DNA from 4 places in the Acidovorax sp. GW821-FHT10A04 genome. Region 2 is predicted to be linked to each of the others. Evidence: predicted binding sites of a transcription regulator. Region 2 holds the regulator's gene; each other region holds the start of a gene.

Region 1 (7,500 bases), on a different contig from region 2:
GCACGGCCATGAAGCGCGAGGTGCGGGCCAGTGCGGCGCCGGTGCCGAGCACCAGGCCCACGCTGCCGCTCACCAGGGTGAGCCACAGAGTGGTGCGCGCGCCGTCAGAGAAGGCCTGGGCGTTGGGCCCGATGGGCTCGGGCAGGAAAGAGAGCAGTTTGCCCAGCAGCGCCAGCGCCAGGACCATCAGGACGACGGCCGAGACGAGCGTGGCGTTGCTGCGCTGCTGGCGAGACCAGCGCTCGGGCCAAAGGGCAGTGAGCATGGGAAACCCCGTTCAGGACCAGGGGTCAGTTCGTGCAGCGAACGTCTTCGTTGAAGTACTTCTTGGACAGCGCGGCATAGCTGCCGTCGGCCATCACTTCGGCCAGCGCCTTGTTCCAGCCGCCGGCCAGCGAGCTGTTGCCCTTGGCCACGGCAGCGGCGATGCGCTCGATGAACAGCATGTCGCCGAGCTTGAAGCCGGCGCCGGGGTTCTTCTCGGACACGGCCTTGGCCACGAAGCGGTCGGTCACCCAGGCGTCCACGCGGCGCGAATTGAGGGCGCTGCGGGCGTCGACGTCGGTGGGGAAGTTCTTCATTTCCTTGATCGACGACACCTTCTGCACGTTCTCGAGGTAGCTGGTGCCGGTCTGCACGGCGACTACCTTGCCGGCCAGGTCCTTGGCGCTCTTGATGGCCGGGTCCATGGCGATGATCATGCCGCCCGAGCAGTAGTGGGGTTCGGTGAAGGTCACGGCCTTGGCGCGCTCTTCGGTGATGCCGTGGGAGGCGATCACCAGGTCCCAGCGGTCCTGGCGCAGGCCGGTCAGCAGGGCGTCGAAACCCAGGGTCTTCCACTGGATCGTGAGGCCCATCTTCTTGGCCACGAGCTCGGCCGTCTCCACTTCGAAGCCGGTCAGCGTGGTGCCGTTGAAGAAATTGAAAGGTGCGAACTGTCCTTCGGTCGCGATGAGGATCTTGCCGTCCTTCTTCACCTCGTCGAGGGTCCGGGCCTGGGCGGAGAAGGCGGCGCAGAGCGCGAGGGCGGTGGCTACAGCCTTGAACAATTGCATGGGATGGATCCTGTACGGGGGTATTTCAGGTACAAAAAATCCGGCATGCGGGTAAGCAGGCCGGAGACGGTGGGAGTGCACGAATGCCATCGCGGATTGCGATGGCTGCCGTCACGAAATAGTCACCAATTATAAGGAGGGGGATTTTTCCGCCGCCACAGGGGAGGCCCTGCAAAAGCCGGTTGTGTGCCAATTCACAACAGGTTTAGAGAAGTCTCCCGGGCTTTTGGGGCGCCCGGCATGGCCTACCTAGCGCCAGAAAGCGTCGTAGCCCGTCTTGAGGATCAGTGCCCCGACCACCACGATGAAGATACCGCGCACGAAGCCGGTGCCGTGCTTGAGCGCCATGTGCGTGCCGATGAGGCTGCCCATCACGTTGGCCACGGCCAGCGTCACCGCAAAGTGCCACCAGACATGGCCCTTGGCCGCAAACAGGGCGATGGCCGCCACATTGGTGGCCGTGTTGAGCAGCTTGGCCGACGCCGAGGCATTGAGGAAGTCGTAGCCGAGCAGCCGCACGAACAGGAAGACGAAGAAGCTGCCCGTGCCCGGGCCGAAGAACCCGTCATAGAAGCCGATGGCCAGGCCGATCAGGCTCGCGGCGGCGATTTCCGCGCGGCCTGCGAAGCGCGGCGTGTGGTGCCGCCCCATGTCCTTCCTGGCCAGCGTGTAGGCCAGCACGCCCAGCAGCACCAGCGGCAGCAGGCGGCGCAGGAAGTCGGGCGATACCACGGTGACGGCCCAGGCCCCGGCGAACGAGCCCGCAAAGCCGGCGGCCGCGGCCGGCAGCAGGGCCGCCCAGCGCATCTGCACGCGGCGGCTGTACTGCCAGGTGGCCATGGCCGTGCCCCAGACGCCGGCCGCCTTGTTGGTGCCCAGCAGCGTGGCGGGCGGCGCCACGGGAAATGCCGCGAACAGCGCCGGCACCAGCACCAGGCCGCCGCCGCCGACGATGGCATCCACAAAACCGGCCAGCAACGAGGCGAGGGTGATGAAAATCCATTCCATCCCTTGATTGTCGCACCCCGCCAGCTACGTTTTTGCTAGCGATATCGCTTTCGCTGCGGGCATAAAAAAGGCGCTGGGATTGCCAGCGCCTGAAAGGGGGGTGCACCTCGTTGGGTGCTTGTTCGGTTGTGCTTGTAGGGATGTCTCCTCGGCCCCTCGTCCAGCACACCGGGGCGCGCTTTCGAGTGACGGTACTGTAACGGCGGCACCCGCTTGGTGCATTGGGGGTTTCCCGCCCCCATTTGGGGGAGCAGATCGGGCGGGGAGGCACCCGGATTGCCCCAAATGGGGCTTTTTGCTTGGCATGCCTTGTGCGTTGTGCCTTGTAACAAATTGCGAAAGGGAGCTTCCACATGCGGGCAGTCATCCATGGGTTCGTCACGGTCATGGCCTTGTGCCTTGGGCTCTGCACCGCAACGGCCTGGGCGCAGGCGCCCGCTCCCGAAGCCGCCGCATCGGCCACCATGGCCACGCCTGCACCCGCACCCTTGACGCGCCCCGGCCTGGTGGCCAAGGAGGCCATCAATGCCGCCGACACCGCCTGGATGATGACCTCCACGGCCCTGGTGCTGCTCATGACGCTGCCGGGCATCGCCCTGTTCTACGCCGGCATGGTGCGCCGAAAGAACGTGCTCAACACCATGGCCAGCGTGGTGGCCATCGCCGCGCTGGTGAGCCTGTGGTGGTTTGCCATCGGCTACTCCTGGGCCTTCACCCCGGGCAGTGCCTGGCTGGGCGGCACCGAGCGCATGGGCTTTGCCGGGTTCGACTTCCAGCTGGCGGCCGGCAAGCTCTCGGTGAGCCATGTCGCGCCGGCCATTCCCGAGTCGGTCTACGCCATGTTCCAGCTCACCTTCGCCATCATCACCGCCGCGCTGCTGGTGGGGGCCGTCGTCGAGCGCATGCGCTTTTCCGCGATGCTGCTGTTCATCAGCCTGTGGACGGTGTTCATCTACGCACCCGTGGCGCACTGGGTCTGGGAGCCGGGCGGCTGGCTGGCGCAGATGGGGGCCCTGGACTTTGCCGGGGGCTCCGTGGTGCACGTGAACGCCGGCGTGGCCGGCCTGGTGTGCGCCTGGTTCCTCGGGCGGCGCAGCGGTTACGGGCGCGAGCCTTTCGAGCCCTACAGCCTGGCGCTGACCATGGTGGGCGCGGGCATGCTCTGGGTGGGCTGGTTCGGCTTCAACGCCGGCTCTGCCGTGGCGGCCGACGGCCGGGCAGGGCTGGCCATGGCCGTCACCCATGTGGCCGCCGCTGCCGGCGCGCTGTCCTGGATGCTGGGCGAGGCCGTCATGCGGGGGCGGCCGTCCTTGCTGGGCCTGTGTTCGGGCCTGGTGGCCGGGCTGGTGGCCATCACGCCCGCCGCCGGCTTCGTCACCCTGCGCTCGGCCGTGGTCATCGGCCTGGTGGCCGGTCTGGCCTGCTACTGGGGCGCAACGGGGCTTAAGCGCCTGCTGCGTGCCGATGACTCCCTGGACGTCTTCGGCGTGCACGGCATCGGCGGCATCGTGGGCTCGCTGCTCACCGGCGTGCTGGCCAGCCGCAGCGTGGGCGGCGTGGCGGGCAGCCTGTGGACCCAGGCCATCGGCGTGGGCGCGGTGATGCTGTTCAGCCTGGTGGGCACGGCGCTGCTGCTGTGGATCACCAACCTCGTGCTCGGCCTGCGCGTGGATGAGCAAAGCGAACAGGCGGGTCTGGATATTGCACAGCACCGGGAGCGCCTGGGTCAGTAGGCCTGCCAACGTTCTGAGGAGTTCATCACCATGCAGGACAGCGACAAACTCGCCATCGCAGCGCATCTGCACGTGCTGCTGCGCCGCAAGACCGGCCGCGTGACCGACACCGAGTGGATGGCGGTCAACGCCGAGTACGCGCTGGAGGTCGTGCGCTTCGCACGCCAGCATGCGCTGGAGGACGGGGTGCCCGAGCTCGCTGAATGGGCCGACCGGCTCGATCGGGCGGTGCACGAGCCGGCCCCTGCGCCGCAGCGTCGCCCCTTGCTGGATGCCGCCAGCCAGGCGGTGCGCCAGCGCCTGGTGCCTGCTCCGGTCGTCGAGGTACCCCGCTACGTGGGCGGCATACGCTGACGGCTTACGCCCTCTGCGCCGCCAGGATCCATTCGGACGCCTTCTCGGCCAGCATCAGCGTGGGCGAGTTGGTGTTGCCGCTGGTGATGGTGGGCATGGCGCCCGCATCTACCACGCGCAGGCCGGCAATGCCACGCACGCGCAGCTGCGAATCGAGCACGGCCATCGGGTCGTCGGCCCGGCCCATGCGCGTCGTGCCCACGGGGTGGAAGATGGTGGTGGCGATGTCGCCGGCCAGGCGTGCCAGGTCTTCATCGCTCTCGAACTGCACGCCGGGCTTCCACTCCTCGGGCTGGTAGCCCGCCAGGGCCGGCTGGGCGACGATGCGGCGCGTGACGCGCAGGCTGTCGGCGGCCACCTGCCGGTCCTCGGGGGTGCTCAGGTAGTTGGGGGCGATGGCCGGCGCGGCCTGGAAGTCCGCGCTCTTGATCTGTACCGTGCCGCGGCTCGTGGGGTTGAGGTTGCAGACGCTGGCCGTGAAGGCCGGAAAGCTGTGCAGGGGCTCGCCGAAGGCATCGAGCGACAGGGGCTGCACGTGGTACTCGATGTTGGGCCAGGGCTGGCCGGGGTCGCTGCGCGTGAAGGCGCCGAGCTGGGACGGCGCCATGCTCATGGGGCCGCTGCGCTTCATCGCGTACTCCATGCCGATCTTGGCCTTGCCCCAGAGCGAGCTGGCCATGGTATTGAGCGTGGGCACGCCGTTGACCTTGAACACCGCGCGGATCTGCAGATGGTCCTGCAGGTTGGCGCCCACGCCCGGCAGGTCCTGCACCACGGCGATGCCATGCCGCTGGAGCAGGTCGGCCGGGCCGATGCCCGACAGCTGCAGCAGCTGGGGCGAGTTGATCGCGCCGGCGCTCAGGATCACCTCGCCGGTGGCGTGGGCGGTGACCATCTCATGCCCGTCCCAGACCTTCACGCCCGTGCAGCGGCGCGTACCGTCGGCCTGGGTCTCGATGATGAGCTGCGTGGCATGCGCGGCGGTCCACATCTCGAAGTTGGGCCGGCCGTAGCAGGTGGGCCGCAGGAAGGCCTTGGCCGTGTTCCAGCGCCAGCCGCTCTTCTGGTTGACCTCGAAGTAGCCCACGCCCTCGTTGCTGCCGCCGTTGAAGTCGTCGGTGGCCGGGATGCCGGCCTGCTGCGCGGCCTTGGAAAAGGCGTCCAGCACGTCCCAGCGCAGGCGCTGCTTCTCCACGCGCCACTCGCCGGTGCTGCCGGTGGACTTGTTGCCGTGCAGGCGCTTGAAGTTCTCGTTGACCTCGCCGGGCTGGTCCAGGCGCCAGTGGTCCTCGTGGCGACGGAAGTAGGGCAGGGCGTTGTCCCAGCGCCAGCTGGCATCCCCGGTGAGCTCGGCCCACTGGTCGTAGTCGCGCGCCTGGCCACGCATGTAGATCATGCCGTTGATGCTGCTGCAGCCACCCAGTGTCTTGCCGCGTGGGTAGCGCAGGGTGCGGCCGTTCAGGCCGGCATCGGGCTCGGTGTTGTAGAGCCAGTCGGTGCGCGGGTTGCCGATGCAATACAGGTAGCCCACGGGAATGTGTATCCAGTGGTAATCATCCTTGCGACCCGCCTCGATGAGCAGCACGCGCTTGCGGCCGTCGGCGCTCAGGCGGTTGCACAGCAGGGCACCCGCTGTGCCGCCGCCGATGATGATGTGGTCAAACGTGGTGTCGCTCATGGGAAGTACGGTGTGGCAAAGGGGTGGCGCAGGTTGATCGGAAGGGTCGGCGCCATTGTGCGGAGCGCGTTGGTGGTGTCGAGGGGGTAAACGCGGCTTGCTAGCAAGTTTGTAGCTCGCATGGCTTGCAGGATTTGCGATTGCAAGCAATTTGATAATAATTGCAAGCATTCGGGCCCGTGTCGTGCTTGCACGCAAGGGCTTGTCCTACCTGCGGGCCATCGGCTCCGCTACCATGCTTCCCCAACTCCCTTACCGGTGGCTTGCGCCGCCCGTTTCATGACCGACCCTGCCCCGCGCATTGCCCGCACCGACACCCCCGAAGGCCCGGGGCTGCTGCTGCATGGCCGCTGGGGTGCTGCAGAGCTGGGCACGCGCCGGCAGTGGAAGTCCCTGTCCGCGCAGCTTGAGGCGCAGCCGGGCGGTGCCGGGCTTGGCTGGGACCTGCGCCAACTGCAGTGGCTGGACCACGTGGGCGCACAGCTGCTGTGGAACCACTGGGGCCGCGCCTGGCCCGAGCGCCTGGCGCTCACCGACATCCAGCGCGACATCCTGGAGCGCGTGGCCGAGTTCACCGTGGCCGAGCCGCCGCCGCCCGAGCCCTGGAGCCTGGCCAAGGAGGTGGACCACCTGGGCCTGCTGGTGCTGCATGGCGTGGACCATGCGCGCCACATGCTGCAGATGGTGGGGCAACTGGTGCTGGACCTGCTGCGCCTGGCGCGCGCGCCCCAGCGCGGCCCCTGGCGCGACGTGTCGGGCCACCTGTACCGCATGGGCGCCACGGCGCTGCCCATCACGGCGCTGGTCGGCTTCCTGATCGGGGTGGTGCTGGCCTACCTGATGTCGCTGCAGCTGCGCCAGTTCGGCGCGGAGTCGTTCATCGTCAATATCCTCGGCATCTCGCTGATCCGCGAACTCGGGCCCATGCTGGCGGCCATCCTGGTGGCCGGGCGCTCGGGCTCGTCCATCACTGCGCAGATCGGCGTGATGCGCGTGACCGAAGAGCTCGATGCCATGCGCGTCATGGGCATCCCGCATGGCTTTCGGCTGGTGATGCCGCGCACGCTGGCGCTGGCGCTGGCCATGCCGCTGATCAGTGTGTGGACCACGCTGGCCGCGCTGGCCGGCGGCATGCTGGCCGCCGACGTCGCCATGGACATCTCGCCCGCGTATTTCGTGCAGGCCTTGCCCTCCGCCGTGAAGATCGGCAACCTGGGGCTGGCCATGGCCAAGTCGGTGGTGTTCGGTGCCTGCATCGCGCTCATCGGCTGCCATTGGGGCCTGCGCGTCAAGCCCAATACCCAGAGCCTGGGCGAGGGCACCACGGCCTCGGTGGTCACGTCCATCACCATGGTCATCATCGTGGATGCGCTGTTTGCCATCGGCTTCAAGAGCATCGGGATCTGACGCCATGGCCACCACGACAGACACCGCTCTCATCGCTGCCATTGGCAATAGGCCGCAGGCGCTGGACGTGCCCCCGGGCACCCCGCCCGTGGTCGAGGTCAAGGGCCTGTGGAGCGTGTTCGGCAAGAGCAGCGAAGCCTTCGCCGTGCACCAGGACCTCGAATTCACCGTGCAGCGCGGCGAGATGCTGTCGCTGGTCGGCGGCTCGGGCACGGGCAAGACGGTGCTGCTGCGCCAGATACTGGGGCTGGCGCGGCCCGCGCGC
Region 2 (7,500 bases):
CCGGCAAAGTTCAGGCTCTGCAGCGGGCTGTGCTGGGCCGTGACCTCCACCTTGAAGGTCTGGCGCGTGGTGAACCAGATCTCCCAGGCCACCTCGCTGGCAATGCCATAGAGGTCGTTCTCGGAGCGGTAGGGCCGGTGCGCCAGCTGCACCAGCACGCGCTGCGCCAGGCGGCTGTGCAGGTTGAGCAGCAGCGCCTGGCGCCACGAGGCGCGCAGCAGCACGCCGCCGCGGCCCATGAGGAGGTCCTGGCCCGTGAGGCCGGTGATGGCGTGCACCTCGTCAGCGAGGTAGCCCTCGACACCGGCGGCGCAGGGGAGAAAAAGTTGGAGTTGGTTCATGGCACTGGGCGACAGGATACGCGCTTACGCAGCAGCGGTGCTGGAGGATGCGCGCGCCAGCAGCAGCTGGCGGATGGATTCGGGAATGGGCGCCACCTTGCGGTCGCTGCGGCCGATGAAGACGATGCCGACCTTGCCGCGTGCCACTTCGCGGCCCGAGGTCTTCTCGGTCATGCGGAACACGAGGTCGAAGCCGTAGCGGTTGAGGTCCTCGGGCGCCATCTCCACGCGCATGGTCTCGCCATGGAAGCCTTCGGACTTGTACTGCGCCACGATGTCGCCCACCACGGTGGACAGGCCACCCACATCCGCCTCGGGGTAGCCGAGCGACTGGAAAAAGCGCACGCGCGCCTCCGACACCAGGCTCAACAGCTGCGCATTGTCCAGGTGCCCGCCCTGGTTGACATGGCTGATGTAGATCTGCAGCTCGGTGGCAAAACCGAAATGCTCGGGGAGGTCGAAAACAATGCGGGCCATGGGCAGGGAAACAGAGGGTCGAGAAAAGACAGCGAACCGGGGGCAAGGCGCCCCCCAAAGGAAGCCCCGCAAAGGGCATCCAGGATGCTGCAGGCCGGACGGCAGGAATGGCCCATACGGGTGAGGCCTTGCCCCGGCGGGCCTCGGAGCGGCAGAAGTCTCTTATGCTCCTGGAATAGCCGATTTTACCCGGAGCCCCATGCACACCCTGCGCTGCAGCCTGACCCTCGCCCTGATTGCGGCTGCGCTCATGGGCACGGCGCATGCCCAGACGCTCTACGAATCCGTGGACCGGCAAGGCCGCCTTTGCGCAACTGGGTGCGCGCGGCGTGCCGGTGCTGCTCACAATGGCCAGCGGGTGAACGGCTTCAGCGCCCTGTCCTACGACGCCGTCTTTGCCAAACGCCCATAACCCCCCTCTTCCACTTCATGCTCCGCACTGCCCTCGCTTCGATTGCCTTTTTCCTGTGCCTGCCGGTTCTCTCCGAAGAACTGCGCGTTGCCCTGCCCGGCCGCGACGATCTGGTGATCGACCTGCCCGCGCAATGGCGCGCCCAGGTCCGCCGCCCGCACGGGGAGTTGCCGCCCTCGGTGGCCATCAGCGGCCCTGATGCCAAGGCCTTGCAGATGCTCATCACGCCCATCTGGCCTGTGGGCAGCGCGCCCAGGCCCCCCACCGCCGACGAGTTGCGGGGGCTGGTCCAGGCCGGTGCCACCCGGGCCCAGCCCAAGGCCGTCGAGAGCGACCTGCCCCTCAAAGACCTGGGTGCCGCGGGCAAGGTGGGCTACTACTTCTCGGCCACCGACCGCGCCCCCGAGCCGGACGGCTACAAGCACCTGACCCAGGGCGTGCTGGGCATGAACGAGCTGCGCGTGACCTTCACGGTGCTTGTCAACGGCGCTCCGCAGGAGCCTACGGCCCAGGCGCTGGAGCTGCTGCGCTCGCTGCGTCGCGCACCGGCCACGAAAGCGCCCTGATGGTGGCGGCCTCTTCTTCCGTGCCGCCCATCCTCGGCACCGTGATGCTCTACGCACGCGACATGCAGCGCACTGCGGCCTTCTACCGCACGCATTTCGGCCTGGAAACCACGGGCGAGGTGGTGGAAGGATTGATCGAACTGAATGCCCCCCAGGGTGGCGCCAGCATCCTCATCCACCAGGCGGCCAAGAGCGTGAAGCTGGGCCAGGCGGGGGTGAAGCTGTGCTTTCATGTGCCTGACGTGGAAGCCTTCAAGGCCCATGCGCTGGCGCAGGACCTGGCCTTCGGCCCCACGCACCAGGCCAACGGCTATGCGTTCGCCAACGCCAAGGACCCGGACGGCAATGCCGTCAGCATCTCCAGCCGGGCTTTCCGCCATGGGACCTGATCAGAGCGCCTTGCGCAGGTTGGCCGGCGCGATCTTGAGCGCCTCGCGGTACTTGGCCACGGTGCGGCGCGCGCACTCGATGCCCTGCTCCTTGAGCATCTCGGCGATCTGGCTGTCCGACAGCGGCTTGGCCGGGCTTTCGGCCGCGACGAACTGCTTGATGAGGGCACGCACGGCCGTGCTCGATGCATTGCCGCCGGTCTCGGTGCCCAGGCCCGAACCGAAGAAGTACTTGAGCTCGTAGGTGCCGATGGGCGTGGCCATGTACTTGGCCGTGGTCACGCGGCTGATGGTGGACTCGTGCAGGCCCAGCTCGTCGGCGATGTCGCGCAGCACCAGCGGGCGCATGGCCAGTTCGCCATGGGTGAAGAAGCTCTTTTGCCGCTCGACGATGGCGCGCGAGACGCGCAGGATGGTGTCGAAGCGCTGCTGGATGTTCTTGATGAACCAGCGCGCCTCCTGCAGCCGCTGCTGCATGGCCTGGTGGCCCTCGCCGCCCTTGTGGCCACGCAGGGCGCCGGCATAGATGTCGTGCACGCGCAGGCGCGGCATCACGTCGGGGTTCAGCGCCACGATGAAGTTGTGCTGACCGTCGCGGCCATTGGCGCGCCCAGCCTTGCGCACGATGACGTCGGGCACGATGATGTTGCGCTCCACATCGACGAACTTGCGTCCCGGGCGCGGCTCCAGCCGCGCGATCAGGGCCATGGCGGCGCGCGTGCGCTCCTCGCCGTCGCCGCACAGTTGCGTGAGGCGGCGGATGTCGCGGCGCGCCAGCATCTCCAGCGGCTGCTGGCACACGCGCAGCGCGGTCTGCACGGTGTCGGGGTCGGCATCGCTGTCTTCGTCGGCCGCCAGGGCCGTGAGCTGCAGCGTGAGGCATTCACCGAGGCCACGTGCACCCACGCCCACGGGCTCCAGGCTCTGCAGCAGGCGCAGCGCCACGGTGAAGCGGTGCACCAGCTCCTCGATCTGCTCCAGGTCGTCCGGGCCGGCCAGGGCGATGGCCAGCTCTTCCAGCGGCTCCTCGAGGTAGCCATCGTCGTTGAGCGATTCGATCAGGAAGCGCAGCGCCGCGCGGTCCACCTCGGAAAGACGCAGCGACAGGGCCTGGCGGTGCAGGAAGGCGGTTAGCGATTCGTGGGTGCGGGCCAGCTCGGTGGCGTCGGCCTCGTCGCCCTCGGCATCGTTGCGGTTGCGGGCCGGCGCATCGCCACCCCACTCGGCATCGTTGGGGGACACGTCCACGGTGCCATCGCCGCTCCAGTCAGGCTCGTCGCTGGCGCTGCTGCCCAGTTCCGCGTCACTCTGGGGTGCATCGGGGACCGACTCGCTCGGCGTGCTGGAACCCGGTGCGTTGGAATAGACCGCGTCGTCAGCGCTGTAGTCGTCCGGCTGCACGGGCGCATCGGCCGTGTCCACGCCGAATTCTTCGCGCGGCGCCTCGTCGGCATTGCGCTCGAGAAAGGGGTTTTCGTCGAGCATCTGCTCGACCTCCTGGCCCAGCTCCAGCGTGGACAGCTGCAGCAAGCGGATGGACTGCTGCAGCTGGGGCGTGAGCGCCAGGTGCTGCGATACGCGCAGGGACAGGCCGGGCTTCATCGCACAGCCCCGGTGGGCTGCCGCGAAGGCAGGTGCATGGCGAACGTGCGGTCCATCGGTCTGCTACATGCGGAAGTGTTCACCCAGGTACACCCGGCGCACTTCGGCGTTGTCGACGATTTCGGACGGGGTTCCCTGGGCCAGCACGTGGCCGTCGCTGATGATGAAGGCGTGGTCGCAGATGCCCAGCGTCTCGCGCACGTTGTGGTCGGTGATGAGCACGCCGATGCCACGTGCCTTGAGAAAACCGATGATGCGCTGGATCTCGATCACCGCGATGGGGTCGATGCCGGCAAACGGTTCGTCCAGCAGGATGAAGCGTGGCTGCGTGGCCAGCGCGCGGGCGATCTCCACGCGGCGGCGCTCACCGCCGGACAGGGCCAGCGCAGGCGAGGCGCGCAGATGCTCCACGCGCAACTCCGTGAGCAGGGCCGTGAGGCGCTCCTCGATGGCCGCGCGCGGCAGCGGCTGGCCATCCTCGCCACGCTGCAGTTCGAGCACGGCACGCACGTTTTCTTCGACCGTGAGCTTGCGGAAGATCGAGGCTTCCTGCGGCAGGTAGGACAGGCCCAGGCGCGAGCGCCGGTGGATGGGCATGTGGGCCACCGAGTGGCCATCGATGCGGATGTCGCCGGCATCGCTGCGCACCAGGCCCACGATCATGTAGAACGAGGTGGTCTTGCCCGCGCCATTGGGGCCCAGGAGCCCCACGACCTCGCCCTTTTGCACGACCAGCGACACATCCTTGACGACCTTGCGGCTGCCGTAGGACTTTTCGAGGTGGTGCACCTCCAGCCGGCTTTCCGCCGGTGAGCCGGCGACGGTGCTCACGTCAGGCCCGCTCACTTGGCGCCGCCGCTCAGGCTGTTGCTGGGGCGCAGGGTCGTGCCCGGTGCCGGGGTGGCAGGGGCAGCGGCGCTGGCCGGAGTTTCCTTGGGCGACAGGATGGCGCGCACGCGGCCGCCGGGTGCCGGGGCATCGCCTGCGGCATTGGTGCTGCCGCGCGGCTTGGCATCCACGGTGAACACGTCGGTCAGGTTGTTGTAGACGATGACCTGCCCGGTGATCTCGTCGGTCAGTGTGGATTCACGGAAGCGCCGCAGCTCGGCGCGGGTGATGAACTTCACGTTGTCGGCGCGTCCGTCGTACTCGATGACCTCGCTCTCGCCTTCGATGAACTCATCGGGTGCCCCGGCGAGGGTGTCGCGCTTCTGGCGGAAGAAGGCGCGCTTGCCCGGCTCGGCCGTGACCACGCCGAACTGGTAGCCGTCCGCGTCCTGGCGCACGTCCAGACGCGCGCCACGCAGCACGATGGTGCCCTTGGTCATGACCACCCGGCCGGTGAACACGCTGGTCTGCTTGAGCTCATCGTGGCGCAGTGCATCGGCCTCGATGTTCATGGGCTTGTTGCGGTCGGCCTTTTCGGCATGGGCCGCAGTCTGGACAACGGCCAGGGCCGAGAGGAGGAGGATCGGGAGGATGCGGTAGTTCATAGGGCACGAATCTTGCAGATCATTGTAGCCACCCGCGGCGACACGCCATGAAAAAAGCCCGCATCCGCGGGCTTTTGGCATCTGCAGGACCGCGTCCCGTCCAGAAATGGTCAGGCTTTGCGGGCCACGCCCACCAGTTGCTCCACCACCTGCAGCACGACCGGCATGCTGCCCGCCATGGTGCCATCGGTGTAGAAACGGCCAGCCACGCCCATCGAGGGCACGCCTTCCACGCCATACGCATCCTGCAGCTGCGACGCACGGCGCACCTGGTTGGAGACGGTGAACGAGTTGTAGATTTCCTTGAACTTGGCCACGTCCACGCCCTGCGTGGCGATCCAGGCCATGATTTCATCGTCCTTGGCGAGCTTGGCCTTCTCGACATGGATGGCGCGGAAGACCTTGGCGTGCAGGTCGGCGACCTTGCCCATGCCTTCCAGGGTGAAGTACAGCTTTTGCAGCGGCACGAAGCTGGCATTGAAGGCCACCGGCACGCGGCGGATCGCCAGGTCCTTGGGCGCGGACTTGATCCAGGCCTCGAGCGTGGGCTCGAAGGCGTTGCAATGGGGGCAGGCGTACCAGAAGAATTCGATCACGTCGACCTTGCCGGCCGGCGCCTCGGGCGCCACGGGCTTGTCGAGCTTGCGGTAGTCCTTGCCCTCCTTGAACTGGCGCGCTTGCGCGAGTGCAGGGGTTGCCACGGGCAGGGCCAGGGCGGAAGCGGCCACGGCAGAGGCGGCAGACAGGGAAAACTCGCGGCGTTTCATCAAAATGACTCTCCTAGGGTCGGGTGTGGGGGTGTGAGCCACGCCCCCGAAAAAAGTTCAGGCCGGCCCGCGCTCAGCGCTGCACCCGCACCAGGGCCGACTCGACGCCGGTGGTGTCGAGCTTGTCCTTGAGCTGGGCGGCATCGTCGCGCTTGGTGAAGGGGCCGACGCGCACGCGGAACACGGTGCGGCCGTTCTGCTCGCGCTCGCTCACGCGGGCCTCCCAGCCCAGCATGGCCAGCTTGGCGCGCTGGGCATCGGCATCGGCCTGGGTGCGGAAGGCACCGGCCTGCACGAAGTAGTCGAAGGGGTCCGCGCTGTTGCCGGGCGCGGCAGCGGCCTTGGCGGCAGCCAGGTCGCCCAGCGGGTCGGCACTGCCGGGCTTGGTCGTGGCCGCTGCGGCGGGCTTGGCCGACGATGCGGCGGCACGCGGGTCCGCCGCGGCCACGGCAGGTGCCGAGGCGGTGGGCGCAGGCGCAGGGGCCACGCCTGCTGTGGCGGGGGCCGACGCCGCGGCGGCGGGTGGCCGGGCCGGGTTCTTGCCGTACAGCGGCGAGTTCGGGTCCCAGTTCTTGTTCTTCTGCGCTTCGGCCGCGTCCTGGTCGGTGCCGCGTGCCCCCCCCTTGTTCAGGAAGGGCACGGGCACCTTGGTCACGTAGACGGCGACCGCCAGCGCGGCCCCCAGGCCGAAGATCACGCCCACGATAAAGCCGATGATGGTTCCGCCCAGTTGCTTGTTCTTCATGGTAGTGGTTGCTTGCTTACATTCGGGCCGGGGCCGATACGCCCAGCACAGCCAGGCCATTGTGCAGTACCTGCGCGGTGGCGGCGACGAGGGCCAGGCGCGCGCGCTTGACGGCTTCGTCGTCCACCAGGATGCGCTCGGCATCGTAATAGCTGTGGTAGCTGGCGGCCAGGTCGCGCAGGTAGAACGTGACGTCGTGCGGAGCCTCGCCCTCGGCGGCGGCGGTGAGCATCTCGGGGTACTTGGCCAGTTGCAGCATCAGCGCCTGGGCCTGCGGGCCTTCGAGCGCCGACAGGTCCACGCCCTGCAGCGAGGCCACATCGCCGCCGCCCTGCTCGGCCCAGCCGCGCAGCACCGAGCAGATGCGCGCATGCGCGTACTGCACGTAGTACACCGGGTTGTCGTTGTTCTGCGCCACGGCCAGGTCCACATCGAAGGTGTACTCCGTGTCGGGCTTGCGGCTGAGCAGGAAGAAACGCACCGCGTCCTTGCTGGTCCATTCGATCAGGTCGCGCAGGGTCACGTAGCTGCCCGCGCGCTTGCTGATCTTGACCTCTTCGCCGCCCTTGACCACACGCACCATGGTGTGCAACACGTAGTCGGGGTAGCCCTGGGGAATGCCCACTTCCGCCGCCTGCAGGCCGGCGCGCACGCGGGCGATGGTGCCGTGGTGGTCGGTGCCCTGGATGTTCACGACCTTGGTGTAGC
Region 3 (7,500 bases), on a different contig from region 2:
CCAACACCGCGCTGCGCTTCACGCCGGCGCAGGCGGGCGCGGCCGCTGGCGGCGGCAAGCCCGCGGCGGCGCAGCAGGGCGGCGGCATCATGGGGCAGCTCATGCCGCGCATGCCACGCCCGGGTGGCCAGGGTGGGCGTCGCCCCGCAGGCGGCGGTGCGCCGGGCGAGGACGCCGCATCGAAGATGAAGCAGGTCTGGGTGCTCAAGGACGGCGCGCCGCAGGCCCTGAAGGTGCGCGCGGGCATCAGCGACGGCCGCATGACCGAGGTGACGGGCGAGGGCATCGCCCCCGGCATGGCGGTGATCACCGACCAGCGCAGCAACGGGGCCGCGCGATGACGGCCACCCACCGCATGGACAGCACGGGCGACACGGCGCTGATCCGCCTGCGCGGCGTCACCAAGGTCTATGGTGAAGGCGCGCTCGCCTTCCAGGCGCTCAAGGGCGTGGACCTGGACATCGCCCAGGGCGACTTCGTGGCCATCATGGGTCCGAGCGGTTCGGGCAAGTCCACGGCCATGAACACCCTCGGGTGCCTGGACCGGCCCACCACGGGCGACTACCTGTTCAAGGGCGTGCATGTGGAGGCGCTGCAGCGCGACGAGCGCGCGCGGCTGCGCCGGCGCTACTTCGGCTTCGTCTTCCAGGGCTTCAACCTGCTGGCGCGCACCTCCGCGCAGGAGAACGTCGAGCTGCCGCTGCTGTACCGTGGCGAGCCCGCCGCGGCGCGCCATGCGGCGGCTGCGAAGGCGCTGGCCGCCGTGGGCCTCAAGGGCTGGGAGCACCACACGCCGGCGGAGCTCTCGGGCGGGCAGCAGCAGCGCGTGGCGATCGCGCGCGCCATCGTCACCGAGCCGGCCGTGCTGCTGGCCGACGAGCCCACCGGCAACCTCGACACCCAGCGCAGCCACGAGATCATGCAGCTGCTGTGGCGCCTGAACGTGGACCTGGGCATCACCGTGCTCATGGTCACGCACGAGGGCGACATGGCCGAGTACGCACGGCGCATCGTGCGCTTCGTCGATGGCGTGGTGGGCAGCGACGAGCCGAATCCGCACCCACGCGGCCTGGCCGCTCACGGTGCGCTGCTGCCGGCGGAGGTGCACTGATGTTCCTCAGTTCCATCCTGCTGGCGCTGCGCTCCATCCGGCGCAACCTCATGCGCTCGTTCCTGACCATCCTGGGCATCGTGATCGGCGTGAGCGCGGTGATCACCATGGTCACGCTGGGCAATGGCGCCACGGTGTCCATTCAGAACCAGATCTCGGGCCTGGGCACCAACCTGCTGCAGGTGCGCCCGGGGCAGCGCATGGGCCCGGGCGGCGGCACTGGTGCCGCAGCCTTCAAGGACACCGACGCCGATGCCATCGCCCAGCAGATCGGCGGCATCCTGGCCGTGGCGCCCGAATCGCGCGCGGCCGCCACCGTGGTGGCCGGCGGGCGCAACTGGTCCACCAGCATCATCGGCAGCACCAACGCCTGGCTGCAAACGGGCAACTGGACGCTGCGCATCGGCCGCGCATTCAGCGACGACGAACTGCGCGCCGGTGCCGCCGTCTGCGTGATCGGCGAGACGGTGCGGCGCGAGCTCTACGGCACGCGCGACGCCGTGGGCGAGCAGCTGCGCGTGAAGGCCTTCTCGTGCGAGGTGGTGGGCGTGCTGGCCTCCAAGGGGCAGGGCGCCTTCGGCAACGACCAGGACGACACCGTGCTGGTGCCGCTGCGCACCCTGCAGCGCCGCGTGACGGGCAACACCCGCGTGAACACCCTGCTGGTGTCGATGAAGGACGGCAGCGAACCCGAGCGCGTGAAGGCCAGCCTGACCCAGCTGCTGCGCGAGCTGCGCAAGCTCTCCGATACCGACGAGGACAACTTCAACGTGCTCGACACCAAGCAGCTGGGCGAGGCACTGTCGGGCACCACCAAGGTCATGACCACGCTGCTCGGGGCGGTGGCGGCCGTGAGCCTGCTGGTGGGCGGCATCGGCATCATGAACATCATGCTGGTCAGCGTGACCGAGCGCACCCGCGAGATCGGGCTGCGCCTGGCCATCGGCGCGCTCGAGCGCGAGGTGCTGCTGCAGTTCCTGGTCGAGGCGGTGGTGCTGGCCGCGCTGGGCGGGCTCATCGGCATCGTGCTGGCCACGGCCGCGTCGCTGGGGCTGTCGGTGCTGATGGGCGTGCCCTACCTGTTCAACCCGGGTGTGAACCTGCTGTCCTTCGTGTTCTCGGCCGGCATCGGCGTGGTGTTCGGCTACTTCCCCGCGCGCCGGGCCGCGCGCATGGACCCCATCGACGCCCTGCGCCACGAGTGAGGCGCCTCCCCGGTGCCCAGGCACCGGGGCAGGGCGGGGGCTTGCCAGGGGCCCGCCCCAAATTGGTGACATGCTGCACCGCAGCGAGGCGCCCAGGGGACAAAGCCCGACCACGTGGCGACGAACCCCCTTCAAAAGCCGGGCACGCTTATTGCTGAACACTGGCTGTCCGCCGGTAAAGCTGCCTGCGCACTGATAAACAACCCCTCCGCTAATGATGGCGGAACACCCGGGCAAGCCGCAGCGTCGCAGCGGGCTGCCTGGTAGTTCCAACCCACGCCCGTGGTTCCGCGGAGGGTGCGTTGTGCCGCAAGGCACGGCACATCCTGCACCCCTTGATGCGGTTCCCCGGGTTCTTGCAGGATGAGCAAGCATGAAAATCGTTCTCATTGGCCACGGCATGGTCGGCCACAAGTTCCTCGAAAGCCTGGCCGAGACCGGCATGACCGGCGTCGAAGTCACCGTGCTGTGCGAGGAGCCGCGCCCCGCCTACGACCGGGTGCACCTGTCGGCCTTCTTCAGTGGTACTTCGGCCGACGAGCTCTCCCTGGTCGAGCCCGGCTTCTTCGAGCGCACCGGCTACACGCTGCGCCTGGCGGCGCGGGCCGCATCGGTGGACCGCCGCATCCGCACCGTGACCACGGTGGACGGCGAAGTGCTCCACTACGACAAGCTGGTGCTGGCCACCGGCTCCAACCCCTTCGTGCCCCAGGTGCCGGGGCGCGACCGCGACCACTGCTTCGTCTACCGCACCATCGAAGACCTGGAGGCCATGCAGGCCTCGGGCGCCAAATCCAAGACCGGCGTGGTCGTGGGTGGCGGCCTGTTGGGCCTGGAATGCGCCAAGGCCCTGAGCGACATGGGTCTTGAAACCCACGTGGTCGAGTTCGCCCCCCGGCTCATGGCCGTGCAGGTGGACGAGGGCGGCGGCCGCGTTCTGCGCGCCAAGATCGAGGAACTGGGCGTGCAGGTGCACACCGGCCGCAACACCCAGGAGATCACCGATGGCGCCCGCGCGCGCCACCGCATGGTGTTTGCCGACGGCACCTACCTGGAAACCGACATGATCGTGTTCTCCGCCGGCATCCGCCCGCGGGACGAACTGGCGCGCCAGAGCCTGCTGGCCATCGGCCCGCGCGGTGGCGTGGCCATCGACAGTGCCTGCCGCACCAGCGACCACGATGTCTACGCCATCGGCGAATGCGCCTCGTGGAACGAGCAGACCTTCGGCCTCGTGGCCCCCGGCTACGACATGGCGCGCGTGGCGGCCCGCCACATCGCGGGCGAGACCGACGCGGCCTTCGTCGGTGCCGACATGAGCACCAAGCTCAAGCTCATGGGCGTGGACGTGGCCAGCATCGGCGACGCGCATGCGAAAACGCCGCACAGCCGCACCTGCCAGTACGTGGACGAGCGCCGCCAGGTCTACAAGAAGATCGTCATCAGCGAAGACGGCAAGCAGCTGCTGGGCGCCGTGCTGATCGGCGACGCCACCGAGTACGGCACGCTGCTGCAGATGGCCCTGAACGGCATCACGCTGCCCGAGGACCCCGAGTTCCTGATCTTCCCGTCCAGCGACGGCAAGGCCAAGCCCGGCCTGGGCGTGGACGCCCTGCCCGACACGGCACAGATCTGCTCGTGCAACAACGTCACCAAGGCCGGCATCTGCGAGGCGGTGGGCAATGGCGCCTGCACCATCGCCGAGATGAAGGCCTGCACCAAGGCCGGCGCCACCTGCGGCGGCTGCGTGCCCCTGGTCACCCAGGTCATGAAGGCCGAGATGGCGCGCCGCGGCATGGCCGTGAACAACCACATCTGCGAGCACTTCGCGTACTCGCGCCAGGAGATCTACCACCTGGTGCGCGTGGGCAACATCCGGAGCTTCGCAGAGCTGCTGGCCCAGCATGGCAAGGGCATGGGCTGCGACATCTGCAAGCCCGTGGCGGCCAGCGTGTTCGCCTCGTGCTGGAACGAGTTCGTGCTCAAGAAGGAGCTGGCCGGCCTGCAGGACAGCAATGACTACTACCTGGGCAACATCCAGAAGGACGGCTCCTACTCGGTGGTGCCGCGCATGCCCGGTGGCGAGGTCACGCCCGACGGCCTGATCGCCGTGGGCCAGGTGGCCAAGAAGTACGGTCTGTACACCAAGGTCACCGGCGGTGCGCGGGTGGACATGTTCGGAGCGCGCCTGGAGCAGCTGCCCCTGATCTGGGAAGAGTTGATCACCGCCGGGTTCGAGTCCGGCCATGCCTACGGCAAGTCGCTGCGCACGGTCAAGAGCTGCGTGGGCTCGACCTGGTGCCGCTATGGCGTGGGCGACAGCGTGGGCCTGGCCGTGGAGCTGGAGAACCGCTACAAGGGCCTGCGCGCCCCGCACAAGATCAAGTTCGGCGTCTCGGGCTGCACGCGCGAATGCGCCGAGGCGCAGGGCAAGGACATCGGCATCATCGCCACCGAAAAGGGCTGGAACCTCTACATCTGCGGCAACGGCGGCATGAAGCCGCGCCATGCCGAGCTGTTCGCCTCCGACCTGTCCAAGGAAGACCTGGTGCGCATGATCGACCGGGTGCTGATGTTCTACGTGCGCACGGCCGACCGGCTGCAGCGCACCAGCACCTGGCGCGAGAACCTGGAGGGTGGCCTCGACTACCTCAAGGATGTCTTGCAAAAGGACAGCCTGGGCCTGTGCGCCGAGCTCGAATCGCAGATGCAGCACGTGGTGGCCACCTACCAGTGCGAGTGGAAGACCGCCGTGACCGACCCCGAGACGCGCAAGCGCTTCCGCTCGTTCGTGAACAGCGACAAGGCCGACGAGAACGTGCTCTTCGTCGAGGAACGCGGCCAGATCCGCCCGGCGCGCGCCGACGAACGAGGCCCCGCCAAGGTCATCCCCATCCGCCAGGCCGCTTGAAGAAGAAGGACGAGGACAACATGAGCGCACTTCCCATGAACAGCAGCACCGACCCCCTTGCCTGGACCGACATCTGCGCGGTCGACGACATCCTGCCCAGCACCGGCGTCTGCGCCCTGGTGGCCGACCGCCATGTGGCCGTGTTCCGCACCGGCAGCGACCAGTTCTTCGCCATCGACAACGTGGACCCCAAGTCGGGCGCCAGCGTGCTCTCGCGCGGGCTGATCGGCAACCTGGGCGAGCGCGTCGTGGTCGCCTCGCCGCTGTACAAGAACCATTTCGACCTGCGCACCGGCGAATGCCTGGAGGCGCCCGAGCATTCGGTGCAGGCGCACGGTGTGCGCGCCGAGGGCGGGCGCATCAGCGTGGCCGTCGCCTGAATGCCCTGGGCGGTGTCCGGCGGGGTTAGCATCTGCGTATCCTGAATCCCGGAGTCACCGCATGCCCGATCTGGCCGCCGCGCCCCTGTCCGTTTCCAGCCTCGTGCTGCGCTCGCGCCAGCTCGAGATCGATGCGGTGCGCCACCTTGCCAGCCGGGCCGCGCTGGTCGACGTGGTCGGGCAACTGATCGAGGGGCTGCAGCGCGAGCGCGGCGCTTCGGGCGTCTACCTGGCCTCCAAGGCCCAGCGTTTTGCCGACCTGCGGGGTCGCATCGTGCAGGAGGTCGTGGCGCTGGAGGCCCAGCTGCGCGGAGAATTCGCCCAGCATGTCGAGCCTGCGCAGGGCGCCACAGCCAAGGCCCTGTCGCTGATGGCCTGGGCGCTGCTGGGCCTCGATGCGCTACCCGCCTTGCGCAGCCAGATCGACAAGCAGGCGATGACCGCCCACGATTCGATTGCCGCGTTCAGCCACCTGATCGCCGGGCTGGTCGAGCTGGTCTTCCACGTGGCCGATGCGGCCGGGCTGCCCAGCGTCTCGCGCCAGCTCGTGGCCCTGGTGCACCTGGTACAGGCGCAGGAAGAGGCGGGGCAGGAGCGGGCCATGGGCGCGCTGCTGTTCGCCTCGGGCCAGGGCAGCGACGCCCACCAGCAGCGCGTGCTGCACCTGATCGATGCCCAGGAGCGCAGCCTGCGCGCCTTTGCCGAGTTTGCCGATGTGGCGCTGCGCACCCGCTGGGAGCAGCAGCAACTGGCCCCCGGCATGGCCCAGCTGGAGCGGCTGCGGCGCACGCTGTGCGTGGTGCGGCCGGGTGCGGCGCTGGACAGCAACCTCAGCGACGCCTGGTTCGATGTGTGCACCGAGCGCATCACGGCCCTGTGGCAGTTGCAGGTGGACCTGGTGCAGCGCCTGCGCGAGGACTGCGCCGCGCACATCGTGCAGGCCCAGCAGGACCTGCAGGACTCCAAGGGCCTGTTGCGCGGCCTGCGCGACAACCCGCCGCAGCGCACGCACGCGGTGGACCGCTTCTTCGACATCGCCATCGCGCCGACGGCGGTGGAGCAGTCGGCAGCGGGAGCGCAGGGGGCCGAATCGGCATCGCTGCTGGAGCTGCTGCAGGCCCAGTCGGCGCGCATGGCCAGCATGGAAGCCGAGCTCGAAGCGGCGCGCCGCACGCTCAACGAGCGCAAGGTGATCGAGCGCGCCAAGGGCGTGCTGATGGCCCGCCTGGGCATGAACGAGGAAGTCGCCTTCCGCGTGCTGCAAAAGACCTCGATGGACCAGAACCGCCGCCTGCTCGATGTGGCCGAGGCCACGCTGTCCCTGCCGGACCTGGCTTTCGCCCACCCCGACCGCAAGGGCGACAAATCCAGCTGATCCATGGTGGTGCTTGACTGCACCGCCGTGAAGCCATTCCTGCTCCGCAGGCGCCGCGCATGCACGGAATGCGGGACGCAAGCCACCCTGAACGGCCCCAATGAGGGTACGGAAATTGCATGGAGTGCATTGGATGGCGGGCTAACGGCGGCCTGCCATCCACCGCCTGCGGTTCACCCGCAGGTCCAGGAATCGCGCATCCGAGGATAACGGCGTCCATTGCGTTCCCCATCTGCATGGGGGGCGCAGCGGACGCCGTTTTCTTTTCCTCCTTTTCTTGCGCGCTTCCCTGGGTGGACCCCTGGGGCGCATGTCAGTCTTCCCGTCCCAAAGGAATTTCAATGGCCTACCTCGCCCCCGCCGAGTTCGTGACCAAGATGGTCGATTCCGGTGAATCCAAGCTCCTGATGTCCACCCGCGACACGCTGATCCGCTCCTTCATGGCCGGTGCCATGCTGGCACTGGGCGCCGCCTTCGCCGTCACCGTCACGGTGAACACCGGCAACGCGCTGCTGGGC
Region 4 (7,500 bases), on a different contig from region 2:
CCTGCCGCACAATGGCGGGTTGCCTGCCGCCCTGCGGGTGGTTTTTCTTGTGACTTTGCTTCTGCGATGACCCTGCTGCTGGCCCCGATGGAGGGGCTTCTCGATTTTGTGCTGCGTGACGTGCTCACCCGCGTGGGCGGCGTGGACCGCTGTGTGTCCGAATTCATCCGCATCACGGGCACGCTGCTGCCGGACAAGGTGTTCCTGCGCTACCTGCCCGAGCTGCGCAATGGCAGCCGCACGCTGGCCGGTGTGCCGGTGCGGGCCCAGTTGCTGGGCTCCGACCCGGTGAGCATGGCCGAGAATGCAGCCCGCCTGGCAGCGCTGGGGCCGGAGGGGATCGACCTGAACTTCGGCTGCCCGGCCAAGGTGGTGAACCGCCACGGCGGCGGGGCGGCCCTGCTGCAGGAGCCCGAGCGCATCGCCACGGTGGTGGCCGCGGTGCGGCGCGCGGTGCCAGCGCACCTGCCCGTATCGGCCAAGATGCGCCTGGGCTTCAACGATGCAGGCCTGATGCGCGAGTGCGCGCAGGCCATGGAGGCGGGTGGCGCCTGTGAGCTGGTGGTGCATGCCCGCACCAAGGCCGATGGCTACCGCCCCCCGGCCTACTGGGAGCAGATACCGGCGATCCGTGCTGCGGTGGCCCTGCCCGTGGTGGCCAATGGCGAGATCTGGACCGTGGCCGACGCATTGCGCTGCCGCGAGGTGTCGGGCTGCGACGCCTTGATGCTCGGGCGGGGCATGGTGGCCGACCCGGGGCTGGCGCGCGCCATCCGTGCCGCGGACAGAGGGCTGCCAGGCGTGGACACCGTGCAATGGGACGATCTGCTGCCGCACATCGCCGCGTTCTGGCAACTGGTCTGCGACGACCTGGAGCCGCGCCAGCGTGCGGGCCGGCTCAAGCAGTGGCTGAACCTGATGCGCCGGCGCTTCCCTGAGGGCGAGGCAGCGTACCAGCATGTGCGCACGATGACGGACCAGCGTGCCATCACGGCCTGGGTGGCCGCCTTGCAGGAGCGTGTGGCCGCCTGACGGCGCGTGTCCTTGCTTGCCCGGCGCCTACAGCAGGTGGTCCGGGGCGAGCGGGCCGAGCAAGCGCAGCAGCAGGCGCAGCGGCCCGCTGGCATCGGGTTCGGTACGGCTGTCCTGCAGGCCGCTGCCCTGCGGCGCATGCCACAGCAGCTCGTTGCCGGGCTGCTGCAGCTCCACGCGCCAGGCCAGCTCGCCCAGGGCCGGCTCCAGCCGCGTGGTGATGCGCCGGGACAACTCGGTGCTGCTGATCAGCAGCGCGATCTCGGTGTTCTGCCTTTGCGAGCGCATGTCGAGGTTCATGGAGCCGATGGCGACCAGGCGGCCGTCCATCACCAGCACCTTGGAATGCAGCATGGCGCGCGAGCTGCCCACCGAACCGGTGGGCGAGGAGGCGCTGCCGCCCGAGGAGCCCCCCGGGCTGCCGAATGCGCTGCCCAGGCCGGAGAGCTCGCTGCGCATCTCGTACAGCTCCACGCCCATGGCCAGCAACTCGGGCCGGTGCCGGGCATAGCCGGCATGGGCAATCGGGGCGTCGTTGGAGGCCAGCGAGTTGGTGAGCACCCGCACACGCACGCCCCGTGCGCGGGCCTGGGCAAAGGCCTGCTTCATGTCCGGTCCGGGCACGAAATAGGGCGAAACGATGAGCAATTCGCGCCGGGCCTGGCCCATCAGGTGCAACAGGCCATCGACCACGGTATCGCCCTCGCCGGCATCCTCCAGGTCCGTGGACGGGAGTGCCGCAGCGCTGCCGCCAGCCACGGGGGCATTGCTCCCTGCGGGAGGGGCGATGCGCGCAGCCTGCCGGGCATTCGATGCGGTGGCCGGTGCCGTGGCGGGCGGCGAGGTGCTGGCCAGGCCTTCTGCAGGGATCTTGGCGGGCTGGTCGACCAGCACCACGGCCGGCGCCCAGACAAAGGCGGTGCTGCCCAGGTCCATGGGCTGGTAGTCCCAGATGCGGTTGCGTGGGGCTCCCGCGCCGGAGGGGTCGTCCTGGACCAGGGCGGGCGCACTGGCGGCTGGCTGCGAGGTGGGCAGGGCCACCTGGCGCTCCCGTTCGGCGGCATCGGCGGCTTCGTACTGGCTGCGCATGGTGTCCAGTTCCTCGCGCGTGACCAGGGACTGCACGGGGTAGGCGCGCTGGTTGTTCCAGTAGTGGTCGAAGCTGCGCGAGAGGTCCTGCACGATGGGGCCGGCGGCCAGCACGTCGAGGTCGACGAAGTTGCCCGAATCGGCGGTGCCGAAGTAAGCGTCGCCCAGGTTGCGCCCGCCGGTGACGCCCATGGCATTGTCGGCAATGAACAGCTTGTTGTGCATGCGCTGCTGGGCCCGGGAGAAATCCGTGGCCGCGCCGAGCATGCGGCCCAGGGTGGAGCCGCGGGCGCCGGTGAGCGGGTTGAACATGCGCATCTCGATGTTGGGCACGAAGGCCAGGCGCATCACCTGCGCATCGCGCCCGGCGCTGTGGAAGTCATCGAGCAGCACCCGCACCCTCACCCCGCGCCCGGCTGCAGAGACCACGCTCTTGAGCAGGCGTTCGGTGCTGGCATCGGCATGGATGGCGTAGTACTGCAGGTCCAGTGTCTTGGTTGCCGCGTCCACCAGCGCCAGGCGGCTGCTGTAAGCCGCCTGGGGCCCGCCCAGCAGCAGGAACCCCGAAAGGTGGCGCCCCCCTGCGGCCTGCCGGCGGGTCTCCACCAATTGCCCCAGGGGCGTGCCGGCGGGGGCGGCGAGGGCGGTGGATTCGGGGCGGACCACGTCCTGGGGCAAGCCCGCACAACCGGTGACCACCGCCACGGCGAGCGTGGCGACCAGGGCCATCCAGCCGCAGCGGGCGGCGGTGGCAAGGTCTTTGAACGTGGCGATGGGGGCGGGCATGGGGAGGAGGCCTTCTGGATACTACCGAAGGTATAGCCCGCACCCCGCGCCCCCGTTGTCGGACGGCGCGCCGAAACGTAACGCCGTGTGAACGGCGCCACGCTTGGCCACCGCTTACCAGCTGACTTCGCGGTCGGGCGTGGCGCTGATCTTGTGGATGGAGAGGTCGGCGCCGTCGAATTCCTCTTCCTGCGAGAGCCTGAGGCCCACAGTGGCCTTGAGGGCACCGTACACCACCAGTCCACCCAGAAGGGCCCAGACCACGCCCAGGGTGGTGCCGATCAGCTGCGCGCCGAAGGCCACCCCGCCGAGGCCGCCCAGGGCCTTGCTGCCGAAGATGCCGGCCGCCAGACCGCCCCAGGTGCCGCACAGGCCGTGCAGGGGCCAGACGCCGAGCACGTCGTCGATCTTCCACTTGTTCTGCGTCAGGGTGAATAGCAGCACGAAGATGGTGCCGGCGATGGCCCCTGTGACCAGCGCGCCCAGCGGGTGCATGAGGTCGGAGCCCGCGCACACGGCCACCAGGCCCGCCAGCGGGCCGTTGTGCACGAAGCCCGGGTCGTTCTTGCCCAGCACCAGGGCGGCGAGCGTGCCGCCCACCATGGCCATCAGCGAGTTGACCGCGACCAGCCCAGAGAGCTTGTCCACGGTCTGCGCGCTCATCACGTTGAAGCCGAACCAGCCCACCACCAGGATCCAGGCACCGAGGGCCAGGAAGGGGATGTTCGATGGCGGGTGGGCAGAGATGGCGCCATCCTTGCGGTAGCGGTTGGCGCGCGAGCCGAGCAGCACCACGGCAGGCAGGGCGATCCATCCGCCCACGGCATGCACCACGACCGAGCCGGCGAAGTCATGGAACTCTTCGCCCGTGAGCGACTTGATCCAGGCCTGCACGCCGAAGTGCTGGTTCCAGGCGATGCCCTCGAAGAACGGGTACACGAAGCCCACGATGATGGCCGTGGCCATGAGCTGGGGCCAGAACTTGGCGCGTTCGGCAATCCCGCCCGAGACGATGGCCGGAATGGCCGCCGCGAAGGTCAGGAGGAAGAAGAACTTGACCAGCGAGTAGCCGCTTTGCTGGACCAGGGTCTCGGCCCCCACGAAGAAATGGGTGCCATAGGCCACGCTGTAACCCACCGCAAAGTACACCACGGTGGACACGGAGAAGTCCACGAGGATCTTGACCAGGGCATTCACCTGGTTCTTCTTGCGGACCGTGCCCAGCTCCAGAAAGGCGAACCCGGCATGCATGGCCAGCACCATGATTGCCCCGAGCAGAATGAACAAGGCGTCCGTGCCCTGTTTGAGTGCTTCCATACCATCTCCACGCGATTGTTTGATCTGTTTTGGTGCATTTCACTGCGTCTTGCAATGAATGCACCAATTTCAAGCAAAAAATGCGCCAGCATGTGGCATGTTTCACCGCGGTGGTGCTGTGCTGTTTTGGTGCGGGTGAGGGAGGGTCAGAAGCGGTCGCGCCCCTGTACCCGGGCCACAATGCGCAGATCGGGTCCGAGCCGGTCCACGGAGACGTACTCGAGCGCGGTGCCATCCGCCAGCGCTTGCAAAGGCGCCGCCTGGGCGATGCCCAGGCCCGGACCGAGCAGCCGGGGCGCTAGGTAGAGCAGCAACTCGTCCACCAGCCCCTCGCGCAAGAAGGAGCCGTTCAGCTTGTGGCCGGCCTCCACATGCAGTTCATTGACGCTGCGCTGGCCCAGGTCCTTGAGCATGGCGCCCAGATCCACCTTGCCCTGGGGGTTGGGAAGGCAGATCACCGTAGCACCTTGGCCCTCCAGGGCCGCTTTTTTCGCCGTATCGTCGCTTGCGGTGTAGATGAGGCAAGTGCGGCCCGGGATGGAGAACAGGCGCGCCTGCAGCGGGGTCTGCAACTGGCTGTCCACGATCACCAGGTGCGGCTGGCGCGGCGTGGCGACATCGCGCACATCGAGGCGCGGGTCGTCATCGAGCACGGTGCCGATGCCCGTGAGCACGGCGCAGGCGCGGGCGCGCCAGGCATGGCCATCGGCCCGGGCTGCGGGTGAGGTGATCCACTGGCTCTGCCCGTTGGCCAGCGCGGTGGTGCCGTCCAGGGAGGCGGCGGTCTTCAGGCGCACCCAGGGCGTGCCGCGCACCATGCGGCTGAAGAAGCCGATGTTCAGGTCGCGCGATTCCGTCGCGCCAGGGCCTGCGACCACCTCCACGCCGGCAGCGCGCAGGCGCGCAAAACCCTGGCCCGAGACCAGGGGGTTGGGGTCGGCCAGGGAGGCCACCACCTTGCCGATGCCGGCACCGATCAGTGCATCGCAGCAGGGCCCTGTGCGGCCCTGGTGCGAGCAGGGCTCCAGCGTGACGTAGGCGGTAGCTCCCTGCACGCCGTTGCCCCGTGCGGCCGCATCGCGCAGCGCCATGACCTCGGCATGCGGGCCGCCGGCCTGCTGGGTGAACCCCTGGCCGAGGACCTGGCCGTCGGGCGTGGTGATCACGCAGCCCACGCGCGGATTGGGGTTGGAAAGACAAAGCGCCTGAGTGGCTAGCTCAAGCGCTTTGGTGGTGTGTTGCTGTTCCGAAGAGCTCGCCATGGTGGCGTGCATGCTAGCGCATGCGGGCCCCCAGCCGCTGGGTCACCTTATTTATCCCAGCAGTCAGGTATGGTGGCCCCGTGAGAGAGGGGCGAGGCTCCGCGCACCCCTGCCTGTGTCAACGTCAGCTCGCCACATCTGTCGTCTGCCTGGCGTGTTCCTGGCTTGCGGGTAGCCGTCAGCGTGAAGGTAGTGCCCGTCAAATTGGACGTGGTGATGGTGTAGCGCTTGTCGGCCCTGACTCTCCAACTCATGCTGTCGGGCAGCGGCGATACCGCAGGAGCGGTGATCGTGGTGGGATACACCCCATTTGCAGTGGCCGCACGCTCCATCCACTGTGCTGCTTGCAGCAGGCCGGCGCGTGCATCGGCTCGGTGCCCACGCCTGATGTATTCGTTGTAGCTGGGCACGGCGACGGCTGTGAGGATGCCTACGGTGGCTACCACAGCCAGCAGCTCGATCAATGTGAAACCCCGGTTGCTCTTGTGGCGCATGGGTGCGTTCTCCTTGGTATCGGATTCCATTATTGCAGTTGGCGCCAGCTGGGACGCATCGGTTGCTCGGGCATGCGGGCCAGATCCGTGCCGGAGGGTTCTTCCTTCTTGGTCACAGGGTTGATCTTGGTTTCGCCCTTGATCGAGATGGTCTTCTTTCCTGTGGTTGCGCTCGATGCACCTGGGGCAATGGTCATTCTGGATACGTTTTTATCGGCCACCTTGTTGTAGATGCCATCCCCATTCTGGTCCATCACCTGCACGCTGGGACGTCTGCCATCCATGATGTTGAGCAAGGTAAGGTAGGCCTTCTCGGGTGTACCCTCGGGCTCACAGGATTCTGCTCCAGTGGAATTGCCTCCATAGGCGGGCGTGGTGGACCACACCATCAGATTATTGCTGCCGTCAAAGAAGGTCATGGGTCTGAGCACGCGTTCGCTGCTGACCTGGAAGTCGAAGTACCAGCCTTGGTTGACAGTGCCCTTCGTCTTGTCGTAATTGACGGCGTTGTCACTCATTTCAAAGAAATCCCAATCCTTATTGACCAGTTGTCCATCAATGGGGGCACTTGTTGATGTAACCATTTCCTGCTTGACGAGGGTGCTGCGCCCAGTCACGGCAACAGGCGTTACGCCGTTGTCGCTGGTTACGGTATTCACTACCAGGTTGCCACTGGTCGTTTGCTTGTATTTGGTGTTGTCATGGATGGAATACACGCTTTGCACATCCGTGCTGATGCGATGGGCGTCCGTGACATTGACCCCCGTGCCAAAGGAGACCATCACCCCGCCCACGCCACGGTCATTGGCCTTGATGATGGGGGGGGCCGATATGGGTTGGCGCTTGCCATCGATATAGGTCGCCACGTACAGCGGCTTGGACGATCCGCCAAATTCAGCGACTTTCCAGCTGGCTGCCGTCTGGCTGGTCAGGTCGAATTTCCAGAGGTTGCCTTTCAGATCGCCTGCATAGGCCACATCCACCTTGCCATCGCTGTTGAAGTCCATCAGCTTGGGGGCTGACAACCCGTTGGCCACCACATTGGTATCTGCCGTGGGGTTGGCGGGGGTGCTGACGACCTGGGAGCCCGTGGCAACAATCTTCTTGAGCTCCTTGGCGCCATCCAGGTACTGGATAAGCAGCACCGGGCGCTCGTTCTTGCTGTTGTAGCCATTGCCCATGACCAAGGCCCAGCGGTTATTGTTCATCAGTGCAATCTGCGTGGTCCGGAACGGATTGGCGTCATCCATGACCGGCGGGGCGAAAATATGGCCAATGTCCTCATCGTCGCTGCCCGCTGTCAGCGTTGCGCTTGGGTGCAAGGTCTTGTCCATGACCACCACGCTGGCCGCTTTGGCCTTGGTGAAATCGGACGGAACGGTTGGGCTCCCGGTTTGCGTCACATTCAGAACGAAATAGCCTTTGCCCCCAGCGCCCAGCGTACCCACCAACATAGTTCGCCAATCCGGCGTATAGCCTGGGACGGTCTTGTCTGCGATATCCACATCCCCGGAAAAAGG

Evidence for each region. Region 2 encodes sigma-54, which starts transcription at its own class of promoters, with help from an activator protein. Its sites were predicted from a motif close to TGGCANGNAANCTGCTTT; they were not measured.
Region 1: a site for sigma-54 is predicted at 2,364-2,381, ahead of AC07PF_RS27690 (ammonium transporter). Genes of this name have one in related genera too.
Region 3: a site for sigma-54 is predicted at 2,457-2,474, ahead of nirB (nitrite reductase large subunit NirB). Genes of this name have one in related genera too.
Region 4: a site for sigma-54 is predicted at 4,295-4,312, ahead of AC07PF_RS16330 (ammonium transporter). Genes of this name have one in related genera too.

Annotation. Positions count from the first base shown of each region.
Region 1 covers NZ_JBWKNZ010000017.1:33,839-41,338, reverse strand. Annotated here, with positions in the region: gene AC07PF_RS27705 (amino acid ABC transporter permease) at 1-265, opposite strand, end outside; gene AC07PF_RS27700 (ABC transporter substrate-binding protein) at 291-1,055, opposite strand; gene AC07PF_RS27695 (sulfite exporter TauE/SafE family protein) at 1,305-2,063, opposite strand; gene AC07PF_RS27690 (ammonium transporter) at 2,417-3,796, shown strand; gene AC07PF_RS27685 (hypothetical protein) at 3,827-4,150, shown strand; gene AC07PF_RS27680 (GMC family oxidoreductase) at 4,155-5,828, opposite strand; gene AC07PF_RS27675 (MlaE family ABC transporter permease) at 6,108-7,235, shown strand; gene AC07PF_RS27670 (ABC transporter ATP-binding protein) at 7,240-7,500, shown strand, end outside.
Region 2 covers NZ_JBWKNZ010000008.1:29,225-36,724, reverse strand. Annotated here, with positions in the region: gene AC07PF_RS17630 (THUMP domain-containing class I SAM-dependent RNA methyltransferase) at 1-341, opposite strand, end outside; gene AC07PF_RS17625 (acyl-CoA thioesterase) at 366-818, opposite strand; gene AC07PF_RS17620 (hypothetical protein) at 1,018-1,230, shown strand; gene AC07PF_RS17615 (hypothetical protein) at 1,248-1,796, shown strand; gene AC07PF_RS17610 (VOC family protein) at 1,796-2,185, shown strand; gene AC07PF_RS17605 (RNA polymerase factor sigma-54) at 2,186-3,787, opposite strand; gene lptB (LPS export ABC transporter ATP-binding protein) at 3,851-4,633, opposite strand; gene lptA (lipopolysaccharide transport periplasmic protein LptA) at 4,630-5,280, opposite strand; gene AC07PF_RS17590 (thiol:disulfide interchange protein DsbA/DsbL) at 5,391-6,047, opposite strand; gene AC07PF_RS17585 (SPOR domain-containing protein) at 6,121-6,792, opposite strand; gene argS (arginine--tRNA ligase) at 6,809-7,500, opposite strand, start outside.
Region 3 covers NZ_JBWKNZ010000023.1:24,404-31,903, reverse strand. Annotated here, with positions in the region: gene AC07PF_RS31565 (efflux RND transporter periplasmic adaptor subunit) at 1-341, shown strand, start outside; gene AC07PF_RS31560 (ABC transporter ATP-binding protein) at 338-1,111, shown strand; gene AC07PF_RS31555 (ABC transporter permease) at 1,111-2,316, shown strand; gene nirB (nitrite reductase large subunit NirB) at 2,690-5,227, shown strand; gene nirD (nitrite reductase small subunit NirD) at 5,248-5,607, shown strand; gene AC07PF_RS31540 (nitrate regulatory protein) at 5,669-6,982, shown strand; gene AC07PF_RS31535 (formate/nitrite transporter family protein) at 7,324-7,500, shown strand, end outside.
Region 4 covers NZ_JBWKNZ010000007.1:103,250-110,749, forward strand. Annotated here, with positions in the region: gene AC07PF_RS16320 (tRNA dihydrouridine synthase) at 67-1,032, shown strand; gene AC07PF_RS16325 (phospholipase D family protein) at 1,060-2,907, opposite strand; gene AC07PF_RS16330 (ammonium transporter) at 3,022-4,224, opposite strand; gene ribD (bifunctional diaminohydroxyphosphoribosylaminopyrimidine deaminase/5-amino-6-(5-phosphoribosylamino)uracil reductase RibD) at 4,371-5,498, opposite strand; gene AC07PF_RS16340 (type IV pilin protein) at 5,534-5,980, opposite strand; gene AC07PF_RS16345 (pilus assembly protein) at 6,010-7,500, opposite strand, start outside.